Regions from separate parts of the Paenibacillus sp. RC334 genome, predicted to be linked through region 3. Evidence: predicted binding sites of a transcription regulator. Region 3 holds the regulator's gene; each other region holds the start of a gene.
What was found. Region 3 encodes LexA, which represses DNA repair genes until DNA is damaged. Its sites were predicted from a motif close to CGAACATATGTTCG; they were not measured.
Positions count from the first base shown of each region.

Region 1: the regulator LexA is predicted to act here: its motif matches at 1,754-1,767, upstream of recA (recombinase RecA).
Region 2: the regulator LexA is predicted to act here: its motif matches at 1,925-1,938, upstream of addB (helicase-exonuclease AddAB subunit AddB).
Region 4: the regulator LexA is predicted to act here: its motif matches at 1,492-1,505, upstream of dndB (DNA sulfur modification protein DndB).

Region 1 is NZ_CP125370.1:2,246,982-2,250,159, forward strand. Features, by position in the region: gene pgsA (CDP-diacylglycerol--glycerol-3-phosphate 3-phosphatidyltransferase) at 1-225, shown strand, start outside; gene QMK20_RS10635 (competence/damage-inducible protein A) at 321-1,589, shown strand; gene recA (recombinase RecA) at 1,837-2,898, shown strand; gene QMK20_RS10645 (regulatory protein RecX) at 3,094-3,178, shown strand, end outside.
Region 2 is NZ_CP125370.1:3,719,318-3,722,495, reverse strand. Features, by position in the region: gene QMK20_RS17090 (class I SAM-dependent rRNA methyltransferase) at 398-1,774, shown strand; gene addB (helicase-exonuclease AddAB subunit AddB) at 2,005-3,178, shown strand, end outside.
Region 3 is NZ_CP125370.1:3,069,859-3,073,036, reverse strand. Features, by position in the region: gene QMK20_RS14030 (LytTR family transcriptional regulator DNA-binding domain-containing protein) at 1-120, shown strand, start outside; gene QMK20_RS14025 (hypothetical protein) at 636-776, opposite strand; gene QMK20_RS14020 (hypothetical protein) at 819-989, opposite strand; gene lexA (transcriptional repressor LexA) at 1,553-2,179, opposite strand; gene QMK20_RS14010 (LysM peptidoglycan-binding domain-containing protein) at 2,370-2,738, shown strand; gene QMK20_RS14005 (DUF896 domain-containing protein) at 2,844-3,050, shown strand; gene QMK20_RS14000 (hypothetical protein) at 3,178-3,178, shown strand, end outside.
Region 4 is NZ_CP125370.1:1,142,392-1,145,569, forward strand. Features, by position in the region: gene dndC (DNA phosphorothioation system sulfurtransferase DndC) at 1-346, opposite strand, end outside; gene dndB (DNA sulfur modification protein DndB) at 336-1,430, opposite strand; gene chvE (multiple monosaccharide ABC transporter substrate-binding protein) at 1,792-2,877, shown strand; gene mmsA (multiple monosaccharide ABC transporter ATP-binding protein) at 2,912-3,178, shown strand, end outside.

The DNA.
Region 1 (3,178 bases), 820 kb from region 3:
GCTTTATTGGATGGCTCTGTGGTCGCTGCAAGCAACTGGGGCAAATTAAAGACCATCATCCAGATCGTTGCCATTGTAGCGTTGCTCATTAATAATTTTCCGTTTGTCTTTCTGGGTATTCCGTTTGATTTAATAACGATATGGGCGGCTGCGTTTATTACTATTTACTCGGGAATTGACTATTTTGTAAAGAACAGCCATTTACTTCGCTCCTCCAAGGTTTAACAGGATAAGTTTCATGGGAACAGCGATAGGGAGTTTGCTTATTGCTGTTTCTTTGCATAATTCCCACAACATTCGCTCTACAGGAGGCAGAAACGATGAAAGCTGAAATCATCGCAGTAGGAACTGAATTATTGCTCGGACAAATTGTGAATACAAATGCCCAATATTTGTCACAAGAGTTGGCTACGGTTGGGATTGATGTATATTTTCAGACGGTTGTTGGCGATAACATGGATCGACTTCAGGAAGCGGTACGTCTGGCTCAGAAGCGTGCGGATATTATTTTGTTCTCCGGTGGTCTGGGACCGACTCAGGATGATTTGACGAAAGATGCAATCGCCGCTGTGCTGGGGCGTAAATTACATATAGACCGTCTCGCTATGGATAAGCTGGAACAGTTTTTCCATAATCGCGGGGTGGAAATGACCGAAAATAATCGGCGTCAGGCGCTTTCCATTGAAGGGGCTACTCCTCTTGAAAATGAGACAGGTCTGGCTGTGGGCGATGCGATTGCACAGGATGGTAAATATTATGTAGTTTTGCCTGGACCGCCGAAGGAACTCAAACCGATGTTTGAGAATCAGGCGAAACCTTGGTTGCTCCAGCAAGCACTGAGTGGTGAGGAACTGCCGATTTATTCGAAAATGCTAAAGTTTGCAGGAATCGGCGAGTCAGCTCTCGAAACCCGCTTATTGGATCTGATAAAATCACAGACAGACCCGACCATTGCTCCTTATGCCAAGGAGGGAGAGGTCACAATCCGTATATCCACCAAGGCGGCCAGCGAGAGCGAGGCACTGGTCAAGCTGGGGGCTACGGAAGCAGAAATTCAGCAGCGTCTTTCGGAATACATGTATGCGAGCGAGGACGTCACGCTGGAGAAGGTTATTGTGGATTTGATGTCCAATCGCGGACTGACTGTTAGCGCGGCAGAAAGCTGCACAGGTGGAATGCTGATGGAGCACATCACTTCCGTTCCGGGCAGCTCAGTTATGTTTCAGGGCGGTATCGTGTGTTATTCCAATGAAATGAAGAAGAAGCTGCTCAACGTGCCTCATGATTATTTGGAGGGGGACAATGCGCCCGGCGCAGTAAGCGAGGAAGTAGCCCTTGTGCTTGCAGAGCAGGCGAGAATGGTCACGGACAGTGATTTCGGACTCTCGGTTACAGGTGTAGCTGGACCCGGATATTCTGAGCGGAAGCCGGTTGGTCTGGTTTATATCGGTATTGCTGAGCGTGATAAGGAGACTGAGGTATACGAGCTGAAGCTGAGCGGGAATCGTGAAGCGATTCGTCTGCGGTCTGTTAAAGCAATCCTGTACAGATTATGGCGCAGACTGGTGGAAAATGAGAAGCTCTCTTAATGATCTGTATCCGACGCGAGTTTTCATAGAGTTGTTTTAGGTAAACGATTAATGATATAATCATACTATCGGAAGAACCGTTGCAAAAGCCTTTTTGCCTGCGGTTCTTTTTTGATTTAAGAGACAGATGGAAGTATAGAAGAGAACTGTCTAAACAAAAAAAACGAATGTATGTTCGAAAAAATGCTTGGCAAGCGTGTCAAAACAAGGTATTATTAAAGTACAAACAACGAAGGATGTGAGTTTATTGTCAGATCGTCGTGCTGCGCTGGATATGGCGCTCCGTCAAATAGAAAAGCAATTCGGTAAAGGTTCCATTATGAAGTTGGGTGAGTCCACCCACATGCAAGTGGAAACGATTCCCAGTGGTTCGATTGCTTTGGATATTGCGTTAGGAACGGGCGGCTTCCCGAGAGGCCGAATTATTGAAGTATATGGACCAGAATCATCTGGTAAAACAACAGTAGCTCTTCACGCTATAGCAGAGGTACAAAAAACAGGCGGACAAGCCGCTTTTATCGACGCCGAGCATGCGCTTGATCCATCGTATGCCAGCAAGCTGGGTGTCAATATTGATGAGTTGTTGCTATCGCAGCCAGATACAGGAGAGCAAGCACTTGAGATTGCCGAAGCGCTTGTACGTAGTGGAGCGGTAGACATTGTTGTTGTTGACTCTGTAGCGGCACTTGTGCCAAAAGCGGAGATTGAAGGTGAAATGGGGGATTCCCATGTTGGTCTTCAAGCCCGTTTAATGTCGCAGGCATTGCGTAAGCTGTCCGGTGCTATTAACAAGTCGAATACCATTGCTATCTTTATTAACCAATTACGTGAAAAAATAGGTGTTATGTTCGGTAACCCTGAAACTACACCAGGTGGACGTGCTCTGAAATTTTATTCTACAGTTCGTTTGGATGTCCGCCGCATTGAAAGCTTGAAAAGCGGTAATGACGTTGTAGGTAACCGCACACGTATTAAAGTGGTGAAGAACAAAGTCGCACCTCCTTTCCGTCAGGCGGAAGTGGACATTATGTACGGCGAAGGCATCTCCAAGGAAGGCAGTTTGATCGACATTGGTACGGAGTATGACATTGTCGATAAGAGCGGAGCCTGGTATTCCTATGAAGGTGAACGACTAGGTCAGGGACGTGAAAATGCGAAGCAATTTTTGAAGGAAAATCCGAACATTGCTAGTACGATCGAACAAAAAATTCGGGTGGCCAGCAATTTGATTACGACGGTAGCTCCGCCGACAGAAGAAGAGTTGGCACAGCAAGCCAAGGAAGAACAGGAATTGCTGGAGCTTGAATAAAGCTTGGTGAATCCTGGTTCGTGAACTGGAGCCAGGGGTTATGGCACAGCCGTTTGAATAGCATGATTCTGATGCCCTGCACAGTTGTGCAGGGTATTTTTGCATCGAATGTGGCCTGCGTGTCGGCTACATTTTACTTTTGCGTGGCGGGCGTTTTCAGCTTGCTTTCGTGAATATCAAAGTGAGGGAAGCACATTGCAATTGGAAGATGAAGGTGAACACACTTCGAAGGAAAATGAGCAGCAAGGAATTTCCCTTTTTCCTGATCATGAGGAATTGA
Region 2 (3,178 bases), 650 kb from region 3:
CCCCTGTGATTCACTCGGAATAAAGAACTTGAACCTAAGCAAAAAATTCTTTTCAAAACTGCTGAGACGCTTATGTAACAGCCTATGATCTGTCAAGGACAGCCATGACAAGCATGACCAAGCTGTTTTTTAGGAAAACGAAAATTTTTATAGAACTTCACAAGCTTTAAAAGTGTGACGTCGATATTAAGGCGGGCAGTAGCGGAGCGGTTCATTTGAATCTGGAGAAGCGGTAGCGTTCGCCTTTGCAGGGGGATTCTTACCATTAAAATTATTTGTAAAATCCAAGAATCCCATTGCAACAGCGATCGTAAGATCAAATGAATCGCGGAGCCGCGCCCCATCGAACCCCACACTTTTAACACTTTGATTAATCCAAGAATGGGAGTGAAGGACTTTGCCTTCAGTAATATTGGAACGCAGCCGCAAAAAAAGGCTGGAACACGCGCACCCCTGGGTGTTTAAAAATGAAATAGCCAAGGTGGAGGGTGAGCCGGAGGCGGGTGATCTGGTCAGTATCGTAAACCATCAGGGCCGTTATTTGGCAACGGGTTACTATAATCCGGCCTCGCAAATTACGGTGCGTGTGATGTCCTACGAGCCGCTGGAAGCGATGGATCAAAGCTTTTTTGCCAAACGGTTCCGCGATTGTCTGGAGCACCGTGAACGTTTTGTGACCGGGGGAGACGCGTATCGGCTGGTATACGGCGAGGCTGATTTTTTACCCGGGCTGATTGTAGACCGTTTTGGCGACGTGTTAGTCGTACAATTATTAACGCTCGGTATGGATCGCCGCAGGGAAGAAATCAGGGATGCACTTGTTGAAGTGATTGGCCCTGTTGGTATATATGAGCGCAGCGATGTATCCATCCGCGAGCTGGAAGGACTGGAACAGACCAAAGGGCCTTTATATGGCGACTGCCCACGTCATGTCGTGGTAACGGAAAATGGTTTGCGTATCAAGGTCGATATTGTAGAGGGCCAGAAGACAGGCTATTTCTTTGACCAGCGTGAGAATCGTGCGGCGATTGCTCCACTGATGACGGGCTGGGGAGGACGCAGCGGAATTACGCTACAGGAAGTAGCAGAACAGGGTGACGCTGGCACAGCGGTCATGAAGCCTGTGAACAGAAGCGGCAAGGTTGTGGAGTTCCCATTCTGGGATGGTGCAACCGTGCTGGAGTGCTTTTCACATACGGGAAGCTTTACGCTCAATGCCTGCAAATACGGTGCTAAAAAAGTAACCTGTCTTGATATTTCCGAGCACGCAATTGAAAGCGCACGGGATAATGTCAAGCTGAACGGTTTTGAGGAACGCGTCGAGTTTGTCGTGGACGATGCTTTCCAATATTTGCGCAATCAGGTTAAAGGCTTAGAGGAACGCACCGCGCGGGCCGGGGGAAAGGGGGATACTTCCAAGCCGCTCACAGCAGGGGGCGGACGTACCTTTGATGTAGTTATTCTTGATCCGCCGGCCTTTGCCAAAACAAAGAATGCGGTCAAAGGAGCTACGCGGGGATATAAGGATATTAATCTGCACGGGATGAAGCTGGTCAATGAGGGCGGCTATTTAGTGACTGCGAGTTGCTCATTCCATATGCGGCCGGAGCTGTTTCTGGACACGATTAAGGAAGCGGCGGCAGATGCCGGAAAAATCCTCCGTCTGGTGGATTGGAGAGCGGCTGGCAAGGATCATCCCCAAATTCTGGGTGTGGAGGAAGGCCATTATTTGAAATTCGCTATTTTTGAGGTGCGTAGCCGGACACAACTGTAGAATTCATACACAGTTAACCGCCTTTTGGGATAGCGGAATAAGTAGATTAGGCTCGTTTTATCAATAAATCAGTCCTGTAGAGAAGGCATGCACCAAGCCAACCTGCGGGACTGTTTGTTTTTTGAGGGAGGATAAAATGCTACAAGATGGCAAACGTACGTTCTTTTCTCCCTTGCCTCATATGCTATACTGTTTAATAGATTGTTGTTCGTCGGAAAGGAGGCCGCATCATGTCGGTCCGTTTGTTAATTGGCCGCTCAGGCAGTGGGAAAAGCACGTTAATACGTCGTGAAATGACGGCTATGCTACGCAAGAAACCGCTAGGTAAGCCTATGCTGTTGCTTGTGCCGGAGCAATCGTCATTTGCTTCCGAGCATGCGCTGCTTACAGAAGCCGGAAACGGTATTCAGGGGACGGTGCGCGCACAGGTCATGGGATTTCATCGTCTTGCCTATTTGGTCATGCAGGAAACCGAGGGTTCGGCGCTGGTACCTGTGACGGAGGAAGGCAAGAAGATGCTTTTATATAAAATTATTCGTCGTCGCAAAGATGAACTGAGTTTATTTAAGGATTCGGGAGACCAACTGGGCTTTGTGGATCGGTTAAATACGCTGTTTACAGAGCTGAAGCAGTACGGGAATGATACTCGGTCTGTACCGGAGCAACTGGAGCGAATGAATGCTGCGGGGGAATCCACTCCGATTTTACGCGGCAAGCTCAAGGACATCAGTTTGATTTATGAGGATTTTGAAAGAGAGCTGACGCTTAAATATATTGACGGCGAGGATACGCTGCGTATGCTGGCGGAGCAGATTGCTGAGTCGTCCATTGTACGTGGAGCGGATATTTGGATGGATGGCTACCGCAGGTTTACGCCGCATGAATACAAGGTGGTGGAGCAGCTCATGCTGCACGCTTCTTCGTTGACGGTCGCACTGACCTGCAATCGTAGCTACGAGAGTGGACAGCTTCCGCATGAGCTGGATTTGTTTCATCCTTCGGCGGCTACCTATGTAAAGCTTAAAGGGATGGCGGACGAGCTGATGATGGAGACGCAGACACAATTGCTGCGCCCTGATCCGCTTCCGAGATTTAAGGACCGCCCGGCGTTGGCGTATCTGGAGGCAGAGTTTGAACGACGTGCGGGATATCGGAACCAGGAACGACCCATGCCGCAGCAACAGATGCGGGAGCAATGGAAAGATAAGCAGCCAGAAGAAATCAAACTGTATGCCGCAGCGAACCGACGTGTCGAGCTGGAGGGCGCAGTGCGCGAAATGCGCCGCCTGGCCCGAGATGAGGGGGCACGTTATCGGGAAATGGCTCTGTTTGTACGCCAGATTGAGGATTATGAGCCGTGGGTGGAGCCGATATTTAAGCAATATGAGGTTCCGGTGTTTCTGG
Region 3 (3,178 bases):
TGTGAGATAACAAAAACATCGAAGAGGTGTCCGATCTCTTATCACCGATTTGACGAGGTTATAGAGGAAATGGGTTTCATTAATTCGAACATAATCTTCACTGGAGTTGCTACTAGATAGCGGCTCTTTTTTTGTCAAAAATACTCGGCTTATATTGTCGAATCATAAGAGACATTCAGCACCCTGATTTTTGTTCATATGTCCCTAATTTTAGGAATTGATATAGGTAAGAGTTTCGAATTTCATAATCAAGGGAAAAAGAATGGGAGAAGGTAATGGGTTGTGTTGAGTTAACATTTTCGCTCCTTATGTTTATGAAACGAGGAAAAGCATTTCGTTCAGAGTACATAGGATAAATGATCATACAGTAAAGATAAAGACACAATAGTTCACAGGGGAGAATAGACATGAAAAAGCATTTTTTTGAATTTTCTCAGGACTGGGATTTAGATGAAGAGAATACGAAATTTTTATCAGTATTCACTTACTTCAAATGTTAAAATTCTGTTGAAAATGATAAAGTCCTACCGACTGCTAAAGGGCCCCTTAATATTGGTTCAATATCCGTTTTACACTATAATGCGGCACAAAAAAGCGGGAAGAAATCCTTCCCGCTTTTCGCTTAAAAACAATCATTAACGTCTGCGTTGTCTATCATTTACACTAAACAGATTAACAGCCAGTGCGTTACCTCTAGCACGTGCAATCGCTCTCTGATTTGAACGGATCGATAATCCTCTTCTTCTCACGTGACGTTTGAAATGTCTTTTACACATGATATCACCTCCCTTCACAAGAAATGAAGGTACGGATGAATTTTAGAAGTGTTTATGCTTACGGTTACGTTTGGAAATTTTGATGTTCAATGCATTGGTGGCTAGTGCGTTACCGCTTCTTGTTTCGGCGGCTGCGGCCTGAAAGACTTTTACGACCAGAAATTTGTTCTTGCCGATACGGTGCTTATACGTTTTGACTCGATTTTTGATCATCTTCTTATCTCCTTTGCTAAGGTCTACTTTATTCATATGTCAGTAGCGCTAGCAATGTATCAGCATAAATCTATTAAAAGCAAAAAGAAGCTATCACCTATGATCCTAATATTCAGAAACTAATAAAGTATGGAGATACGGAACGTAAAAAAACTTATGCTTACCTGCCGTATCCTTTCCCACTTTACGTTGTAGGAGAAAGTTACAGCAGATTAGCATAAGTAGAATAGTAAAGAATGAAGATAAGAAGCTGGTAAAAGAAATATTACTTATTATAAAGGGTTTTAAGTTTTTTCTCGTAATACGCTTCCTGGTTAAGAATACGATTATTCAGTTGTTCAGATAATATACCATATTTATCTAAAATAATGATATAATTCTTTTGATCCACCAATATACAGAACAGTAATTGCAGGTATAAACCGTTTAATCTATGGGCTATCAAAGGAAAAAGAATAGCTGTGAGGAACATTTTGTGTACATAAAATCAACACAAAACCGGCTTGCCATGGGCAGCCGGTTTTGTTGTAGCGGGAAGAATAACGGGGCTGAAAAATGAAAAATCAGTGGAAGTCCCGGAAGAGTCCTACAACCTTGCCCAAAATACTGACGTGCGTCAGACGAAGCGGTTCAAAGGCCGGATTTTCCGGTTGAAGTCGAATATGATCTTTTTCCTTGTAAAAAGTTTTAACAGTAGCCTCGTCCTCGTCTGTCATGGCCACGACAATATCGCCGTTATCGGCTGTCTGCTGTTGACGTACGATGACATAATCTCCGTTGGCAATACCAGCTTCAATCATGCTTTCTCCTACAACAGATAACATGAATATTTTATCCTCACCAACAAAATGTTGGGGAAGAGGAAAGTAATCTTCAATATTTTCTGTTGCTGTAATAGGCAGACCAGCTGTAACTTTGCCGACGACCGGAACACGACTAATTGAGTAATTAATCAAGTTGCTGTTATCCGATTCGTCTTGGCCGAGTAACTCGATGGCCCGCGGTTTCGTTGGATCACGACGAATCAGTCCCTTTTTCTCCAGACGATCCAAATGACCGTGAACCGTAGAACTGGAGGCCAATCCGACAGCCTCACCTATTTCGCGTACAGAAGGGGGATAACCCTTTAGACGCACTTCATTGCGGATAAATTCAAGAATGGCCTGCTGGCGGCTTGAAATCTTAGACATACCGTATCAACCCCATTTAGTAACGTTTGGGAAAATTATAGCATAGAACCTCCGTTCGTACAAACGTAAGTTCTAAATAATCCTAAAAAATAATCACGAACTTTTGTTCTCTTTTCTATTGAACAAAACAAATGTTCGTGTTATATTGTGAAAAAACATAGGAACAAACGTTTGGAGGACGCGACAAATGATGAAATATAGCACATATCAAAGTATTTTTCCAATGAATTTAGAAAAGATTCAAAATGTCCGGAATGAGAGAAGGGCGCAGCTTGTACGGACCATTTCCAACAGTCTCCTGCCCAAACTTCTTATTCTGGTTATCGTTGCCTGGATTGCGGGTGCAGGTGTACTGACGGTATTCGCGGCTCCTTCGGTTTCGAATGAAGAGGTGACCAAACTTATTGTGCAACCTGGGGATACATTGTGGCGGATTGCCTCCACTCATAAACCGGAACGAATGGATACACGGGTATATATAGAAGGAATTGTTCGGATTAACGGAATGGAAGATCGAGGAGTGCAGGCAGGCCAGCTTTTAAAGCTTCCGCACTTCTGATCAGTCACATTAGAGCTGTCAGGGAACGTGATACGGGAACCTTGACAAGCTCTTTTCTACATGTCAAAGTGTATTATATCTTTGCTTATATGGAGGGGACAGAATTTGGATATAGACAGCTTGGTACAGCGCATCAATGAATTGGCTCGCAAAGCAAAAGCCGAAGGATTGACGGAAGAGGAAACAACAGAGCGCGCCAATCTTCGGGAAATTTATTTGGATAACATTCGCCGTAATTTCCGGCAGCAACTTGATACGATTGAAATTGTGGACGAAGATACGTCGAAGGGAAATGGTGGGCTGACGCATTAATGTCGCTAAAGCGGCTTAGCCCGCGTAATTTGCTTTTCGTTTTTTAAGGTATCTATTTTTGGTATCTATATAGATTAGGATTGGTAGCAATTGTTTTAAGCAATATATTTGGGAAGGGAATTGAGAGA
Region 4 (3,178 bases), 1.9 Mb from region 3:
TAGAGGACCAGAAAGTTTGTTCTACTTTAGGACGAACCTTTTGGGTTTCAATAGGCAATCCTAATTCCAAAGCTTTGCTTTGGATTCGTCCTAACGTTCTAGTAATTTTATTGATAATAAGTGGGGTTTCCACTTGGGTGTCTGAAGAGATTACGTACACTTTTTTACTCAAAGAGGAAGTATCAAGCTCACTCAATGCTTGAAATACTAGTTGTACAACAGCAGTAGAATCTTTACCTCCACTAAATCCAACTACCCAAGGCCGTTCATCAGCTAAATAAACTTCTTTAACGAGTTCCTTAGCTTCTATAAATTTACTTCCTGTATTGAATATATTAAGTTCCAAGAGGAGAAACCTCCTTTATTTTATTTTCAATTTTTTGTTCTTGTTCTGTTAATGGGAGTCCAATCTTCAATTTAATAAGATTCGCTGTTAATTGAATGGTTTCATTTGTTTTGTTGATGCGTCCGGTTTGTCCATAAGCGCGACCTAGCCAATCCTTTTTATTGTCACGATTCCAGTCAACATGTTTAAGCTTTTTAATAAATCCTTGCCATTCGTCTGTATGATGGAAGTAAAGATAATGTCCGACAATACCCACTGCTTCTAAAAAAACACCGTGAGCAATAACTGAGTTGGATCTCAGATCTCTAGGGGTTACCTTCTTATTTAATACATCTTCCCATTCTGTAATAGACTCGCAGAGAACAAGCCAGAAATGATTCACAAATTCTTTTTCTTGTTCTGAGATCATCTGGCCCTTACCTTTGCCTAAGAGGCGGCAGTTTGTATTAAAGATATGATTTAAGGCGAATAATTTAGGCGAATTTTTAGACAAAGATACTCTTTCACGGTCAGTATAACGTTCAAGTAAAGGGATGTCAGCAATGAGACTTTTAGTAATAAGTGATAGCTGATCACGATGATCATATAAAATTCCGATGGATGAAGTTGTGTTGACTGCATGCCGATTTAAATCCGAAAACATTTGCTGAGAGCGAATGAGACCTAAATCTTGGAAGAAAACAACGGAAATTGTCTCGTCACCCAGCTCAGGTGCGATTTTCAACGCATCCTCAATTGCTGCCCGTCGATGTTGTCCGTCATTAATTAAGAACTTAGAATCGAGTGATATAGTAAGATATCCAATATCTTTAAATTCGTTGGAATTTTCCTGGAAAATCATCTCGCCATCAACGGAGGCAGTTAAGGAAGAGAATATGTAGTCTGTAGGATTTTCAAGAATATAATTAGTTATATCTGGAATTCTTGATTTATTCATAAGACGTTGAGCGCGATGCTCGGCTGGGATTTCTTCCTCATCAAATAAAAAAATCTTAGGAATTAATCGTAAAGGACACATTACTGTGTAAAATTCTCTCCCAGCTTGAAAACCTCTAAGGGCAGGGAAACTATAACTAAAGTTCATTAGCATTCTCCTTGGTTACGTACGTAATATTTGACGATGTAAATTTAATTTTACTTTAATACGAACGAATGTTCAATATCTTCTGACTAAGAATTTTGTGTTTTTATAATAAAGCCCATTTGGCTTGACATTCTGTCAAATACAGAAGTTTAATAATAATCCCCCCCCCCCCGCACAAAGGTTAAAATTTTATAAAAAAAGTTCAAAACCAGCAAAGACCTTTCCCGGCTTGGAATGATACCATGTGGTTGCACATAAAAAAAGGAGAGGCGTTCATCGCCACTCTATTGTAAGCGCTATCTAATTTCTACTCTAATCAGTGCTAAATGACCCGCATCACATGAGGAAAGGGGAGCTTCATATGAAAAAAGGAGCTGTTGTCGTCTGGCTTCTGGTTTTGGCCTTGATGCTTTCAGCCTGTAATTTGGCGGAGAGTGGAACAGGCAGCAAGGAAAAAGGCTATGTGGGCATTTCCATGCCGACCAAATCGTCCGAGCGTTGGGTAGGAGACGGGGAGAATATGGTCCGGCTGTTTCAGGAGCAAGGCTATAAAACGGATTTACAGTATGCCGAGGACGTGGTGGAAAACCAGATTGCCCAAATTGAAAATATGATTACCAAGGGCGTGAATGTCATGGTGGTTGCTTCCGTGGATGGGAACACACTGACGGATGTGATCCAGAAGGCACATGACCGGGGGATTCAGGTCATTTCCTATGACCGACTGATTCGGAACACGCCGTATCTGACGTATTATGCGACCTTCGACAATTTTCAGGTGGGCGTGCTACAGGCGTCCTATATTGAGAAGAAGCTGGGACTCAAGGAAGGCAAAGGCCCCTTCAATGTAGAGCTGTTCGGCGGTTCGCCGGATGACAACAACGCGTATTTCTTCTTTAACGGCGCGATGTCCGTCCTCAAGCCATACATCGATTCCGGAAAACTCGTTGTGCGCAGCAAGCAAATGACGATGGCGCAGATCGCTACGCTGCGGTGGGATGGAGCTTTGGCCCAGTCGCGAATGGATAATCTGCTGAGCGCCTACTATTCGGGGGAGAATCTGGACGCGGTGTTATCCCCGTATGATGGGATTAGCATCGGTATTATTTCATCCCTTAAAGGGGTTGGCTACGGATCAGCGAACAAGCCGTTGCCGATCATTACGGGGCAGGATGCGGAGTTGGCTTCGATCAAGTCGATTGTGGCCGGGGAGCAGACGCAAACCGTGTTCAAGGATACCCGCAAGCTGGCTGAGCAAACGGTAGTGATGGCCAACAGCATTTTACAGGGCAAGCAAGCGGAAGTGAATGATGCCAAATCATATAACAACGGAATAAAGGTAGTTCCTGCTTATTTGCTTGATCCGATCTCGGTAGATCGGACGAATGTCGAGAAGGATATTGTTGGCAGCCATTATTACACCAAGGAGCAAATCGGACTGAAATAAGAGCAGGCTATTCAAACCGAAAGGAGTGTATCCCATGACTGGAATCATTTTGGAAATGAAGGGAATTACCAAGACCTTTCCCGGCGTGAAGGCGTTGGAAAATGTAAACCTCAAGGTCAAGGAAGGCGAGATCCATTCCCTGTGTGGTGAGAACGGTGCGGGCAAATCGACGCTGATGAAGGTACTGAGTGGTGTATATCCGCATGGAACCTACGAAGGGGATATTGTTTTCCAGGGTAAAACTTGCGAGTTCAAGGACATCAAGCAGAGCGAGGAATTAGGGATCGTCATTATCCATCAG